DNA from 2 places in the Shewanella sp. SP1S1-7 genome. Region 2 is predicted to be linked to the other one. Evidence: predicted binding sites of a transcription regulator. Region 2 holds the regulator's gene; the other holds the start of a gene.
The links. Region 2 encodes LexA, which represses DNA repair genes until DNA is damaged. Its sites were predicted from a motif close to TACTGTATNNNNATACAGTA; they were not measured.

Region 1 (6,892 bases), on a different contig from region 2:
CATAGGGCTCTGGGCAATTGGCTGTGATATCATGTCGCCACTTTTCGCCCCGAGCTGGGTGCTTTAGCTAAATTAGGTAAGATAATGAACGTAGTTCAAGGTAATATCGAAGCGAAAAATGCCAAAGTTGCGATTGTAATTTCGCGTTTCAACAGCTTTTTAGTTGAGAGCTTGCTTGAAGGTGCACTTGACACGCTGAAACGTTTTGGCCAAGTCAGCGACGACAATATCACTGTTGTCCGTGTACCAGGTGCGGTTGAGTTGCCGCTAGCTGCGCGTCGCGTAGCTGCCAGTGGTAAATTCGACGGTATTATCGCATTAGGTGCGGTGATCCGTGGTGGTACTCCTCATTTTGATTTTGTTGCAGGCGAATGTAATAAAGGTCTAGCTCAAGTTGCTTTAGAATTTGATCTGCCTGTTGCTTTCGGTGTTTTGACCACAGATACCATTGAACAAGCTATTGAACGTTCAGGTACCAAAGCGGGTAACAAAGGCGGCGAAGCTGCTTTAAGTCTGCTTGAAATGGTCAATGTTCTGCAAGAACTTGAACAACAGTTGTTATAGTAGGAAAAATAATGAAGCCTTCTGAGCGCCGCAAGGCCCGCCGTTTAGCCGTTCAAGCCATCTATTCATGGCAACTAAGCGGGAATAATATTGCCGATGTTGAGCATGAGTTTTTAACTGAACAAAGTCTCGACGGTGTTGATGTAGCTTATTTTCGTGAGCTATTTTCAGGCGTTGCAACGAAGAAAACCCAATTGGATGAGCTGATCATCCCGCATCTGGAACGCCCGATTGATGAAGTGTCTCCAGTTGAGAAAGCCATAGTTCGTTTAGCGACCTATGAGCTGACTTTCCGTAAAGATGTGCCCTACAAGGTCGCGATTAACGAAGCGATTGAGTTGGCAAAAGCTTTCGGTGCGGACGAGAGTCATAAGTTTGTTAACGGACTGCTCGACAAACTGGTTGCACGCAAGTAATAAAGACAAACGGTATCTTAGGATACCGTTTTTCATTGCTAACAAAGGTGGCCGATGTAAGTCGTGCCAAACTGTACAGTGAAAGAATTCCAATTAATTGAATGTTATTTTAGCAACCGCGGCCCTACTCGCCGTGATGTGAAGCTTGGCATCGGTGATGATTGCGCTTTAGTGCAACCCGCAGAAAACAAGTCGATTGCTATCTCCTGTGACACCTTAGTCGAAAATGTCCACTTCTTCCCCGATATGCCTCCTGCTGCCTTAGGTTACAAAGCCTTAGCGGTAAATTTATCTGATCTGGCTGCCATGGGTGCTGAACCTGCGTGGATGACGCTTGCCTTGACGTTACCCGCAGTCGATGAAACTTGGCTCAGTGGTTTTAGCGAAGGTTTATTTGAAGCGGCTGATTACTATGGCATTGCCTTAATTGGCGGCGATACGACGCGTGGCCCACGGGCGATTAATATCACAGTGCACGGCCAAGTCCCACAGGGTAAGGCACTCACGCGTCATGGTGCTAAAGCCGGTGATTGGATTTATGTCACGGGCACGCTCGGAGATTCGGCCTTAGGTCTGGATATCATTCGCGGTGTACAACAGGCCAGAGCTGAGCACAAAGAATTCCTGATTAATCGCCATTATCGCCCAACACCAAGAGTCTTAGCGGGCCAAGCTTTGCGTTCGCTAGCCTCCAGTGCTATCGACCTTTCCGACGGGTTTATCTCGGATATCGGTCATGTCCTTAAGGCTTCTGCAGTTGGTGCGGTTGTAGATGTTAATTGCATCCCGCTTTCGCGTGCGATGCAAGATACCGTCAGTGAGGAGCATGCCTTAGGTTATGCGCTGACAGGCGGCGAAGATTATGAACTGCTGTTCACCGTTCCTGAGGCGCAAAAAGGCGCGCTTGAGACAGCATTAAGCCATGCAGGAGCAAAATTTGTTCGTGTTGGGCAAATTTGTGCGGGCAGTAAGCTCAAGTTACAACTCAATGGTGAGCCGTTTACGCCGCCGTATCACGGTTTCGAGCACTTTTAAGCGAAGAGCATGTTAATGAAATGGTTGTCAAAGGATCAGGCGTTAACGCGCCTGTCATTAAAAAATCCTGTCCACTTTTTGGCACTCGGTTTCGGTAGCGGACTCGCCGCTAAAGCGCCCGGTACTTTCGGTACCATAGCTGCTATTCCCCTCTATTTACTGATGGCGCCATTACCGCTTGCTTGGTATCTGGGCTTAACTTTAGTGAGTGTATTTGCAGGATTTTATATCTGTGGTAAAGCGGCCCATGACATGGGCGTACACGACCATGGCGCGATTGTGTGGGATGAAGTGGCTGGATTGTTGATCACTATGATAGCGGCACCAGCGGGCTGGATTTGGCTGTTAGTGGGCTTTGGTTTATTTCGCTTTTTTGACATCATCAAACCTTGGCCAATCCGTTGGCTCGATGCCAAAGTCGAAGGTGGTTTTGGCATTATGATTGATGATGTTTTAGCGGGTGTATTTGCCTTTATCTGTCTGCAAGGGCTAGTCTGGTGTGTTAGCTAACATGATTGCTAACTTGGCATGATAGTTAACATGGCCAACAACTAACCCTTAGCTTTTGATTTCGCATTTTTCTGATTGAAGGGATGAAGGGATTAGCTGAACATCCCTTATCCCTTTTCTGCTTGATTCTACTATTGCAGCAGTTCCCTTGCGTTCGCTAGGGTATTGCTAGTGATAGTATCGCCACCTAACAGCCTTGCCAGCTCTTGAATGCGTTGCTCACGATCGAGCGACTTCATTGTGGTCTCAGTACTGCCCGCCTTATTAAACTTATCGACGAACATGTGTTGATGACCATTGCCCGCAACTTGCGGCAAGTGAGTCACGCACAGTACTTGGGTCGATTCCCCTAAGCTGCGTAACATGCGGCCAACCACTGCGGCGGTGGGGCCCGAAATCCCGACATCCACCTCATCGAAAATCAATGTCGGCGTGGCAACTTTCTTCGCGGTAATGACTTGGATCCCTAAGCCTATCCGTGAAAGTTCACCGCCAGATGCGACTTTCGAAATCGGTTGTAAAGGTTGGCCAGGGTTAGTGGTGACCATAAATTCGATATTATCACTGCCGTTGGCTGACATTTGCTCTGGGTGGAAATTGACTTCGATAGTAAATTTACCCTTTGGCATATTCAGTTCGTGGATTGACTGAGTCACGAGTTTGTCGAGTTCTTTGGCATATCTAGCGCGGCTTTGGCTGAGTTTTTGTGCGTTGCTAAGGTAAGCGGCTCTACTGGCATCGACCTGTAGTTGAATTTCTTCGAGCTTGCTTTCGTCACTGTCTAAGGTGCTCAGCTCTGCCTTTAATGCCAAATGATGTTCGGCTAGTTTATTTGGGCTGACATGGTGCTTACGCGCCAGTTGCATGGCTTTTGATAGCCGTTCTTCTAAATAGGCAAAGTGGGTTGGATCGAGTTCAAGCTTACTCAAATAGTGCTGTAATTCGCCTGCGCTTTCTTGCACTTGGATTAAGGCATCATTCAACATAGTGTTGATATTGCTTAATGCAGGATCGTAGCTTTGCAGATCTTCGGCGAGGGAAACGACTCGGTTGAGCAGTGACTCTATATTGTTCTCTTCGCCTTCAGTGAGTATATCTAAGCTCGCCTGACAGGTATCAATCAACTCAGTGCCATTGGCAAGACGTTTGTGCTCTTGCTCAATTTCATCGAACTCATCGACTTTAAGATCAAACTCATCAAGTTCTTCTACTTGATATTGCACTAATTGCTTACGGGCAATACGTTCATGCTGGGAGGCTTCGAGTTGTTTTAGATCGGCCTCAATTTGCTTGCAGCGTTGAAAGCTGGCGGCAACCGTATCGATAAGTAATCTGTGGTTGGCATAACTGTCGAGCAAGGTGAGTTGATGTTCACTTTTTAACATTGCATGGTGCGCATGTTGACCGTGAATACCGATAAGCAACTGACCCAGTAATTTGAGCTGCGTCAGTGGCACTGGATTACCATTGATGTAGGCGCGTGAACGGCCATCGCTACCAATAGTTCGACGTAGGATGCACTCATCATCGAGTTCAAGATCGTTATCTTCTAACCAACGTTTTGCCAGTGGAATATCATCCAAGGAAAAGCGGGCGCTAACCTCGGTTTTATTGGCTCCGGGGCGAACACTGCTGGCATCGGCGCGATTGCCTAGGCACAGGCCTAGCGCATCGATGGCGATCGATTTACCTGCACCGGTTTCACCTGTGATGCTGGTCATACCGGGGCGAAAATCCAGTTCTAAAAAACGGACGATAGCGAAGTTATTAATGCTGAGTTGGCAAAGCATAGTGAATTCCTGTCGAAAAACATACCAAACCACTGTATTGATAAACAGTATATACTGATTTTATATACAGTAAAGTGGCTTGGGCAAATAATCGGCATTATTGGCAGAAAATATTTTCAATTAACTGATTATGCATGGGTTCTTACTAAGCTTTCTAAGATAGGCAAACTAAAAAAAGTGACTAAGGTGCCAAACAGAATGCCCTGGGCACTGGTAGAAGCCTGAGTGTTATAGCGCTGGGCGAGCAAGTACACGCTAGCGGCTGTGGGCAGTGCGCTCAAGAGCACGCCCATGATCAGGTAGTCACCGCTCACGCCAAAACGGTTAAGCATAAAGTAGACGAGTACAGGTTGAATCACCAACTTGAATAGGTTGATAAGGCTCAGTTCGATAAAATTCTTGGGGCTAAATACGCTGCTATCTTTCTGGTAACGCATCGCTTTGGCGAGCACCATGCCGATGGCAAACAGCGCGCACGGGCTTGAGGTATTGCCAATTTGCTGGATCATTAGCGCCAGTCCTGAAGGCAGTTTTATCTCTAGCGCCGAAATGCCGACGCCAATCAAGCTACCAATAACGATAGGGTTTTTACCGACCGCCATCATCATTATGACTAAGGCGTGGTGTTGTCTTTGGGTGTTAGTGGCCAGTTCCATCGAGACTAAGGCGACGGCAAACATCAGCACGGATAATAAGCTGGCAATCGCGGCGGCAACTAATGCACTTTGCTGCTGCGGGAATAAGATGATAAGCAGTGGAATACCAATAAATGCCGTATTACCAAAGGTGGCATTGAGGGCTCGAATGGCGGCAACCGCATGCTGTTTAGGGTTAGCAAGCAGCGAGAGCCCAAGGCAGACAAGATAAGTAATCACCATAGCCGTGCTGTAGCCTGCAATAAATCCCCATTGCAAAATCTCGCCAATCGGCTGCTGGGCGAGGGCGATAAGCATGATCGCAGGGAACGCAATATAGTACACATATTGGTTTAGCACTTGATCCGTATCGACGGGCAAGAGTTTTAATTTTTGCACTAGTGTGCCGAGCAACATGATCCCGAAGACGGCAAACAGAGGGGTTAAAATGGTCATTTCCCTCACTCATCCTTACGATTAAATTTGAATAAACTCAGCCATCACCGTCATTTCTACTATCGCTATGATTTTAGGTGGGCGCTTGCCTTTTTTATGTCACGTTAGAACCAGAACTAGCGCCAGCGCAGTAAAACTCGCCACAAAATAACATATCATTTCAGTCTAAGGCTATTGCGCTATGGTCGTATAAGTGGATTAATTGATGTTTAAAACACAATGACTTAGCGTACGCTGTGATTGTTGATGACTTTATATAGTGCCTAAAGTGGGCAGCTAGAACAGAATTAGGACATGCAATGAGTGATGATTTAGGCGCTGAACTACAACTTGTCTATCTTTTTGTGCATTTAGTCAATGCGGGCAGTTTTTCACAGGCGGCGAAGGAGCTTGATATGCCCATTGCCACAGTGAGCCGCAAGTTAGCTAAGTTGGAAGAGAAGCTCGATAAGCAGCTTTTTATGCGCAGCACCCGCAAGTTACGATTGACGGAGGAAGGGCTGGCACTCTTTCAACGCTACCAGAGTGTGGTTGCCCAATTTGATGAACTGAGTGGTGCGGGCAGCGATAAACCCGAGGGCACCCTGCGCATCGCCGCGCCAATTTCGATTATTTCCATCGTGTTTATTCAAGCATTGAATGAATTTGGCCGCCTGTATCCCGATATCCGTTTACACATTTCCCAGAGCAATGAGTTAGTCGATTTGATCGACAAGGGCATAGATGTGGCGATTGTCGGCGGGGCTCAGCCTGATTCTTCTTGGGTGTCGAGTACCTTAGGTGAGCTGGATTATTGCCTGTTTGCCACACCAGAATATTTGGCTCAGGCACCTAAACTTGAGCATCCCGATGATCTCGAAGCCCATCAGCTGATAAAAGTCTGGCCGCTGTTTAATTGGCATTTAAAGCATCCGAGCGGTGAGTCTTTCTATTTTAATGGCCCAACTAAGTTGACCCTCACGGATTTACACGGTGCGATTCAGGCGACCTTAGGCCATGGCGGGATCTTGTATGGTCCCGAACTATTTGTAAAACAGCAGATTAAAGAAGGGAAACTTAAAGTGTTATTGCCAGAATGGATTGGCGAGCAGAGGCGGATTTCGATTTTATATCATCAGCGCAGCCAGCAGCCGCTAAAGGTAAGAGTCTTTATTGAGTTTATGCAGTCAAAGGCGCCAGAGTTATTCTCTATGCGTTGATTTAACGAGGGGAACGGATGCTTAACGTCTTTTAGGTTTTACCGTGTTTTTGCTCATGGTATTTTGCGTTTGTTTCGCATCCTGCAGGCTGGAGCGTGTCGCAGGTAATATGCCGAGTTCCAAGAAGTATCCCACTAAACGCCGCAGTTCGAATAAAGAGCCGATACGCTGTTGATCTTTGATGGTCAGTTTCCAACTGTCGGTTCGTCCTTCGCTATTGGTTAAGACAAATCCTTGATAAACAATCTTTTTCATTGGAATAACTCAATATTGGCTGATGGAACTTG
Region 2 (6,892 bases):
TGGACTGTGGTCATTTGGTTGAAAAAATTGGGCTCGACCAATTGTAATCCGGGCTGAAACAGTTCAGCGCGGATCACCATGGCCATAGCGCCACCGGTTAAAAACATAATGAAGCTGAACCATAAATACAAAGTGCCTATGTCTTTATGGTTGGTGGTTAGCACCCAGCGCATGATGCCCTTTGGCGCACCATGATGATGGTCATCATGGGCTGCGGTTTGATCTTGAGTCATTGTGCTCATCATAATCCCCTACTGTCCATGGCTTGCGATATCAGCAGGTTGCACTGTATCGCCGGTATTGTTGCCCCAAGCATTGCGCTCATAGGTAATGACTGCTGCGAGTTGCTGTGGGCTGAGTTGTTTGCCAAATGCTTGCATAGCCGTGCCTGTTTTGCCGTGCATCACAATATCGAGATGATTGGCGACGGGCCCAGTGGCGATAGCACTGCCAGCGAGGGCGGGGAAGGCGGGTGGTATGCCAGCTCCCGTCAACTGATGGCAGGCCGCACAAGTGGTGGTGTAGACAGTTTCACCTTCGGCCATCAGTGCCTCATGGGTGAGAGTGGGGAGGCTCGCCGGATCCACTATGGTTGCGGAGTCGACAACTGCTGCGGGCTCAGTTGTAGGTGCGGGAGTTGGGGTCGTATTGGCTGGTGCGGTAGCAGGTGCCTGTGTGCCTGCACTACCGTTCATGTGCTCGTTGACGTCTTTGGCCTGTACAGCATCGCCAGTATTATTGCCCCAAGCATTACGCTCATAGGTAATCACAGCGGCAATTTCTTGTGCAGTCAATTGCTTACTAAAGGCTTGCATAGCCGTACCCGTTTTACCGTTGAGCACAATTTCAAGGTGGCCGCTGAGCGGTCCCGTTGCTATCGGACTGCCTTTGAGGTGTGGGAATACGCCTTGTAACCCCTCGCCATTGGGCTGGTGGCAGGCTGCGCAGTGCCCGAGGTAAACTTGCTCACCTTGGGTCATCAGATCATCTTTGCTAAGGGTCTGTGATAAAGCGGCTTGAGCGGCTTCTGCCGCCGCGCCTGCGGCTTGTTTCTGCTCCGTCACCCAAGCTTCAAACTCGGCTTCGGGTATGGCTTGCACTACGATCGGCATAAAACCATGGTCTTTACCGCAAAGTTCGGCGCATTGACCACGGTAAATACCGGGTTTGTCGATGCGAGTCCAAGCCTCATTGATAAATCCTGGGTTGGCATCTTTCTTCACGGCAAAAGCAGGTACCCACCATGAATGGATGACATCTTCAGAGGTCATCAAAAAGCGGATTTTGCGATTTATCGGCAGAACGAGCGGCTTATCGACCTCCAATAGGTAGTGTTCACCCTTGGTTTCGGTACCGTCGATTTGTGCTCTAGGGGTTGCGAGTATGCTGTAAAAATCAATGTCTTGATCGAAATAGCTGTAATGCCATTTCCATTGGGAACCCGTGACTTTAACGGTCAGATCGGCGTCGCTGGGATCTTCCATCGCAATTAAGGTTTTTGTCGCAGGAATCGCCATTAAGATCAAAATGATAAATGGCAGAATCGTCCAAGCGATTTCAACTTTAGTGCTTTCGTGAAAGTGGGACGCGACAGCGCCTTTGGATTTTCTGTGGTTGATCATGGCGTAAATCATCACGACAAAGACCACAAGGCCAATGGCGCAGCAGATATACAAGATGGTCATGTGCAAGTGATAAACCTTGCCACTGATCTCGGTTACGCCAGGGGTCATGTTGAACCGCATGTCCGCGGCGGCCAACGGTGGTGCGAATAACACCACGAGTAAACAATACAACAATTGCTTCACAAGACTTCTCCTCTGCCAATTGCGAATAGCAACTACAAAGAAGAGCAACACAGTAAGTCTCAACTCTATGCAAACTCTTCAGTTCCCAAAAAAGCTTTTTTGACTTCAACGTGCGTTGGCGGCTGTTACTTTTAATTAAGTATTATTACTGCTGGTATTAGCCACGCTGGCACATACGACTGAAATAAATCTGTTCTCTATTTTTAGTGGCATTTTGAACTCGATTACGGCTCGATTTATTTGCCACGGGCGGCGATATATCATCGCCGACTAAACCAACCATACTTGCTGTTTAAATATTGATCAAGATCACTTATTTATCTAATTGTCTGAAAAATTGCCAAAAAAAAGCCTCACATTCATAGGCGAGGCGGCTTTCAAGGTAAAAAATTAAATGAATATTTAATGTACAGCGCTAAAAAAAGATTGTTGGCCGAAGAGGCTACCTTGCTCAATGCGTACGTCGCCATGTAAGTGACTGTTTACGTCTTCTAGCACTATGCCCATGGCGCGGGCACTTTTAGCGACAATTTGCAGGCGACGATTATCGCGTGCATCTAATGATTGGGTCCAAGTAATAACCGCACTGGACGTACCACTTGTTAAGGCTTTTTCCATCGCCCACAGGGTTTCCACTTCATCTTTCGCGTGCACCAGCAAGACTCTATCCATACGCACGCCTGCATTGGCGAGCATTTGTTTGTAGCCAATACTCGGCGGGTTGATGAGCACTAACCAACGGCCCTGTTGGCTTAACTGGGCGAGTTGCGCGCTCAGATGGATTAATTCTTGGCGACCTTGAGTCTTCGTTGGCATGCAGGCGATAGGTGCATGGTGCCAGTCATAGTCGGCATCACGGACTTCATCGAGCCACAAGCCCGGGTGGCGGGGTGCATTGCCAAGTAGTTTGTTCATAGCCAATCTCCATTACGGATCACACCGACGGCGAGTCCTTCAATTGTTAAACTTTGATAGCCTAAATCCACTTTAATCGGGGAATAGTCTTCATTTTCGGCGTGTAGATAGACCACATTACCTTTTTTTTCGAAACGTTTAACAGTGACATCGTCGTCGACTCTAGCGACAACCACTTGACCATTTCTAGCTTGTTGTACTTTATGAACTGCCAGCAAATCTCCTTCGAGAATGCCAATATTCTTCATGCTGTCGCCTTTAACCCGCAGTAAAAAATCGGCGGCGGGATGGAACATGCTTGGGTCGACTTGGTAGTACTGTTCAACATGTTCTTGGGCGAGAATAGGTTCGCCAGCAGCTACTTGACCGATAAGCGGTAAACCTGTTTCAGTTACTTCTTCGACTTCCGCAGTCAGACGAATGCCCCGCGATGTGCCTGGCATGATCTCAATGCAGCCCTTTTTCGCCAACGCTTTAAGATGCTCTTCAGCCGCATTGGCGCTCTTAAAACCTAAACGGGTCGCGATTTCTGCCCGTGTGGGTGGCATGCCAGTATCGGCAATATTTCGTTTAATTAGCTCTAAAATTTCAGCTTGGCGTGGCGTCAAAGGTCTCATGGTATTTCCTGTTTTTCTATACAGTTACTGTTAGTATATACAGTATTATTTGCAGCGCAAGTATTAACCACTTTTTAGCTATGTTGGAGAGAATTAGCGAATATTACCCATAGTCTGGTATTCTACCGGGCTAGTAAACGTACTTAATTGCATAAGAATAATGCCTAAACACGACTCTCTTTGGTTGAAATCATTACGCTGGATCCAAAAACACTTAGTGCACACTATTGTTGTGCCTCAGGATCCCTTTGCCGATCTGAATCTGGATGCCTCCAGACCCCTTGCTTATGTGATGAAAACGGAATCGCTGAGTGACATCGCTGCCCTGAGCGAAATTACGGCTAAGTTAGGACTGCCGAGCCCCTATGAGCCTTTAGTGGCAAACGGTGTGATTGCGCCTCGGGTTGTCTGCCTTCAAGGGCGTAAGCCGCTGTTTGGCGAGCGTGCCGGTAACGAGCCTTTCCTCGAATGCTTTATGCGTTTGTTGGCCGTGCATAAGGAACGCCCTGAATTAGACATTCAACTGGTGCCCGTGAGCCTGTATTGGGGCCGGACGCCAGGGAAAGAAGACGACACTATGAAGGCGGCTGTGTTTGAGCGGGAAAACCCGACTTGGCTGCGCAAGTGCTTGATGATTTTGTTCTTAGGTCGACATAACTTCGTACAATTTTCGAATGCGGTATCCCTGCGATACATGGCCGACGAACACGGCACTGACATGGGGATCGCTCATAAGTTAGCGCGGGTCGCGCGGGTGCATTTCCGTCGTCAACGTAAGGTGATGACTGGACCTGTGTTGCCAAATCGCCAAGCACTATTTCATTCGTTGCTCAAATCCGAGTCGCTGCGTAAAGCGATTCAAGAAGAAGCGGCCAACAAAAAGATTTCTGAGACCCAAGCGCGCGAGACGGCTATTGAGTACCTTGATGAAATCGCAGCAGATTACTCAGATAGTTTAGTGCGTATTGCTGAGCGTTTTTTAACTTGGTTGTGGAACAAGCTTTACAGCGGGATCAACATTAAAGGCGCCGAGCAAGTTCGCCAGTTGCACCACGATGGTCACGAGATTGTTTATGTGCCTTGTCATCGCAGCCACATGGATTACCTGCTGTTATCGTATATTTTGTACTATCAAGGCATGGTTCCGCCGCACATTGCTGCCGGTATTAACCTCAACTTTTGGCCCGCCGGACCTATGTTCCGTCGCGGTGGTGCCTTCTTTATCCGCCGTAGTTTTAATGGCAACAAGCTGTATACCGCAGTATTCCGTGAATATTTAGATCAACTGTTTGCTAAAGGTTATTCGGTGGAATATTTCTCCGAAGGCGGCCGCTCACGTACGGGGCGTCTATTGGCGCCCAAAACTGGCATGATCGCTATGACGATGAACAGCGTGCTGCGCGGTATCGAGCGTCCAGTCACGCTAGTGCCTGTATATTTAGGCTACGACCATGTGATGGAGGTAGCGACTTACCATAAAGAATTAAGCGGTAAGAAAAAGAAAAAAGAATCTGTGTGGCAAGTGTTTGGCGCGATCCGCAAACTGGGTAATTTCGGCCAAGGTTATGTGAACTTTGGCGAGCCCATTACCCTGCAAAACTTCTTAAATGAGCGTGCGCCAAACTGGCGTAATGAGGTAGCCGATGATCCTGAGCAAAAACCGAGTTGGTTAACGCCAGCGGTAAACGTGCTAGCGAATCGAGTGATGACAAATATCAACGATGCGGCGGCGGCGAGTTCGGTGACCTTGACGAGTTTAGTGTTGCTGGCCACAGATCAAAATGCCTTAGAGCGCAGTCTGTTGGAGCGTCAGCTTGATCTGTATCTGACCCTACTCAAAAAAGTGCCTTACACTACTTATACTTCGGTTGCCGAAGGTGATGGTAAGCATTTAGTGCAGCAAGGTTTAGAGCTGAATAAGTTTGTTGTTTGTGCCGATCCTTTAGGTGAAATCGTGTCTATCGAAGCGAGTCAGGCTGTGTCTATGACTTACTATCGTAACAATATCATTCACTTATTTATTGTGCCGTCATTAATTGCGAGCTGCTTAACGCATAATGAGCAGATCCCGCGTCAGCAAGTGGTGTCAATCGTTGCCGATTTTTATCCGCTACTGAAAGCAGAACTCTTTATGGGCATTAAAGATGTACCTGCCTATGTCAATCAAGTGCTGGATTTCTTCATTGAACAAGGGTTAGTGGTCGAGACTGATACCTTAGCTGTCGTGCCAGAGCACACTAGCCAACTATTATTGTTAGCCAGTTCAGTAAGCGAGACCCTGCAACGCTATGCCATTATTTTCAATCTGTTAGCAAACAGACCTAAGATGGAGCGCTCAGAACTTGAGTCTGAGAGTCATCTACTCGCCCAGCGTTTAGGCGCTTTGCATGGCATTACTGCGCCTGAGTTCTACGATAAGAAACTTTACGGCACCTTGAGCGTTAAGCTCAAAGAATTGGGCTATCTAGCGGATAACCAAGATAAGTCCAATATCAATCGCATACGAGATCAAGCCAATAGCTTATTACGTCCGTCAGTGAAACAAACGATAGTGGCGAGTGTCACCGCGGAGCATACAGTTTAATGGCAAATCATATGAATGCGGCTAAGCATAAGCCCGCAGGTAAGTCCTTGCTCGGCGGCGCCATGATTATTGCTGGCACGACCGTAGGTGCAGGGATGTTTTCTCTGCCCGTGGTCGGTGCAGGTATGTGGTTTGGCTATTCGATTTTAATGTTATTAGGCATTTGGTTTTGCATGTTGATGTCGGGCTTATTGTTGCTCGAAACCAATTTGCATTTCGAACCCGGTGCCAGCTTCGATACTTTAAGCAAGCAAACCTTAGGGCAGTTTTGGCGGATAGTGAACGGCGTTTCTATCGCGTTCGTGCTGTATATTTTGACCTATGCCTATATCAGCGGCGGTGGTTCGATTGTAAACCACAGCTTGCAGGGCATGGGAATTGAGTTACCGCAAAGTGTTGCTGGGCTGGTGTTTGCCATAGTGTTGGCGAGTATTGTATTGATCAGCACTAAGGCCGTGGATCGCATTACCACGATTATGCTCGGCGGTATGATCATTACCTTCTTCCTTGCTATTGGCAATTTACTGATCGAAATCGATGTGACTAAGTTGCTCGAACCCGATGGTAATAATAGCTTTTCACCTTATCTGTGGGCGGCGCTACCCTTTGGTCTTGCCAGCTTTGGCTACCATGGTAACGTTCCCAGCTTAGTGAAGTATTACGGCAAAGATTCCACCACCATTATCAAGGCGATTTTCGTCGGCACCTTTATCGCGCTGGTGATTTATGCCTGTTGGTTAGTGGCGACTATGGGCAATATTCCCCGCAGCCAGTTTATCGATATTATTGGTCAAGGCGGCAATATGGGGGTCTTGGTGGGCGCTTTGTCCGAGGTGATGGCAAGTAGCTGGTTGAACAGTATGTTGACCCTGTTTGCTAACTTGGCCGTGGCTTCATCTTTCTTAGGGGTGACCTTAGGTCTGTTTGATTATCTCGCCGACTTGTTTGGTTTTGACGATTCGCGCTCG

Region 1: recN (DNA repair protein RecN) is a predicted target of LexA. The motif match lies at 4,346-4,365, and genes of this name have one in related genera.

The regions. Positions count from the first base shown of each region.
Region 1 covers NZ_JAUOEU010000022.1:56,699-63,590, forward strand. Annotated here, with positions in the region: gene ribE (6,7-dimethyl-8-ribityllumazine synthase) at 85-564, shown strand; gene nusB (transcription antitermination factor NusB) at 576-980, shown strand; gene thiL (thiamine-phosphate kinase) at 1,059-2,015, shown strand; gene Q4Q49_RS16145 (phosphatidylglycerophosphatase A) at 2,031-2,525, shown strand; gene recN (DNA repair protein RecN) at 2,657-4,315, opposite strand; gene Q4Q49_RS16155 (AEC family transporter) at 4,444-5,406, opposite strand; gene lldR (LysR family transcriptional regulator LldR) at 5,706-6,605, shown strand; gene Q4Q49_RS16165 (DUF3319 domain-containing protein) at 6,627-6,860, opposite strand.
Region 2 covers NZ_JAUOEU010000004.1:184,386-191,277, forward strand. Annotated here, with positions in the region: gene ctaD (cytochrome c oxidase subunit I) at 1-242, opposite strand, end outside; gene coxB (cytochrome c oxidase subunit II) at 252-1,808, opposite strand; gene Q4Q49_RS05325 (cell division inhibitor SulA) at 2,211-2,723, opposite strand; gene lexA (transcriptional repressor LexA) at 2,720-3,340, opposite strand; gene plsB (glycerol-3-phosphate 1-O-acyltransferase PlsB) at 3,501-5,924, shown strand; gene mtr (tryptophan permease) at 5,924-6,892, shown strand, end outside.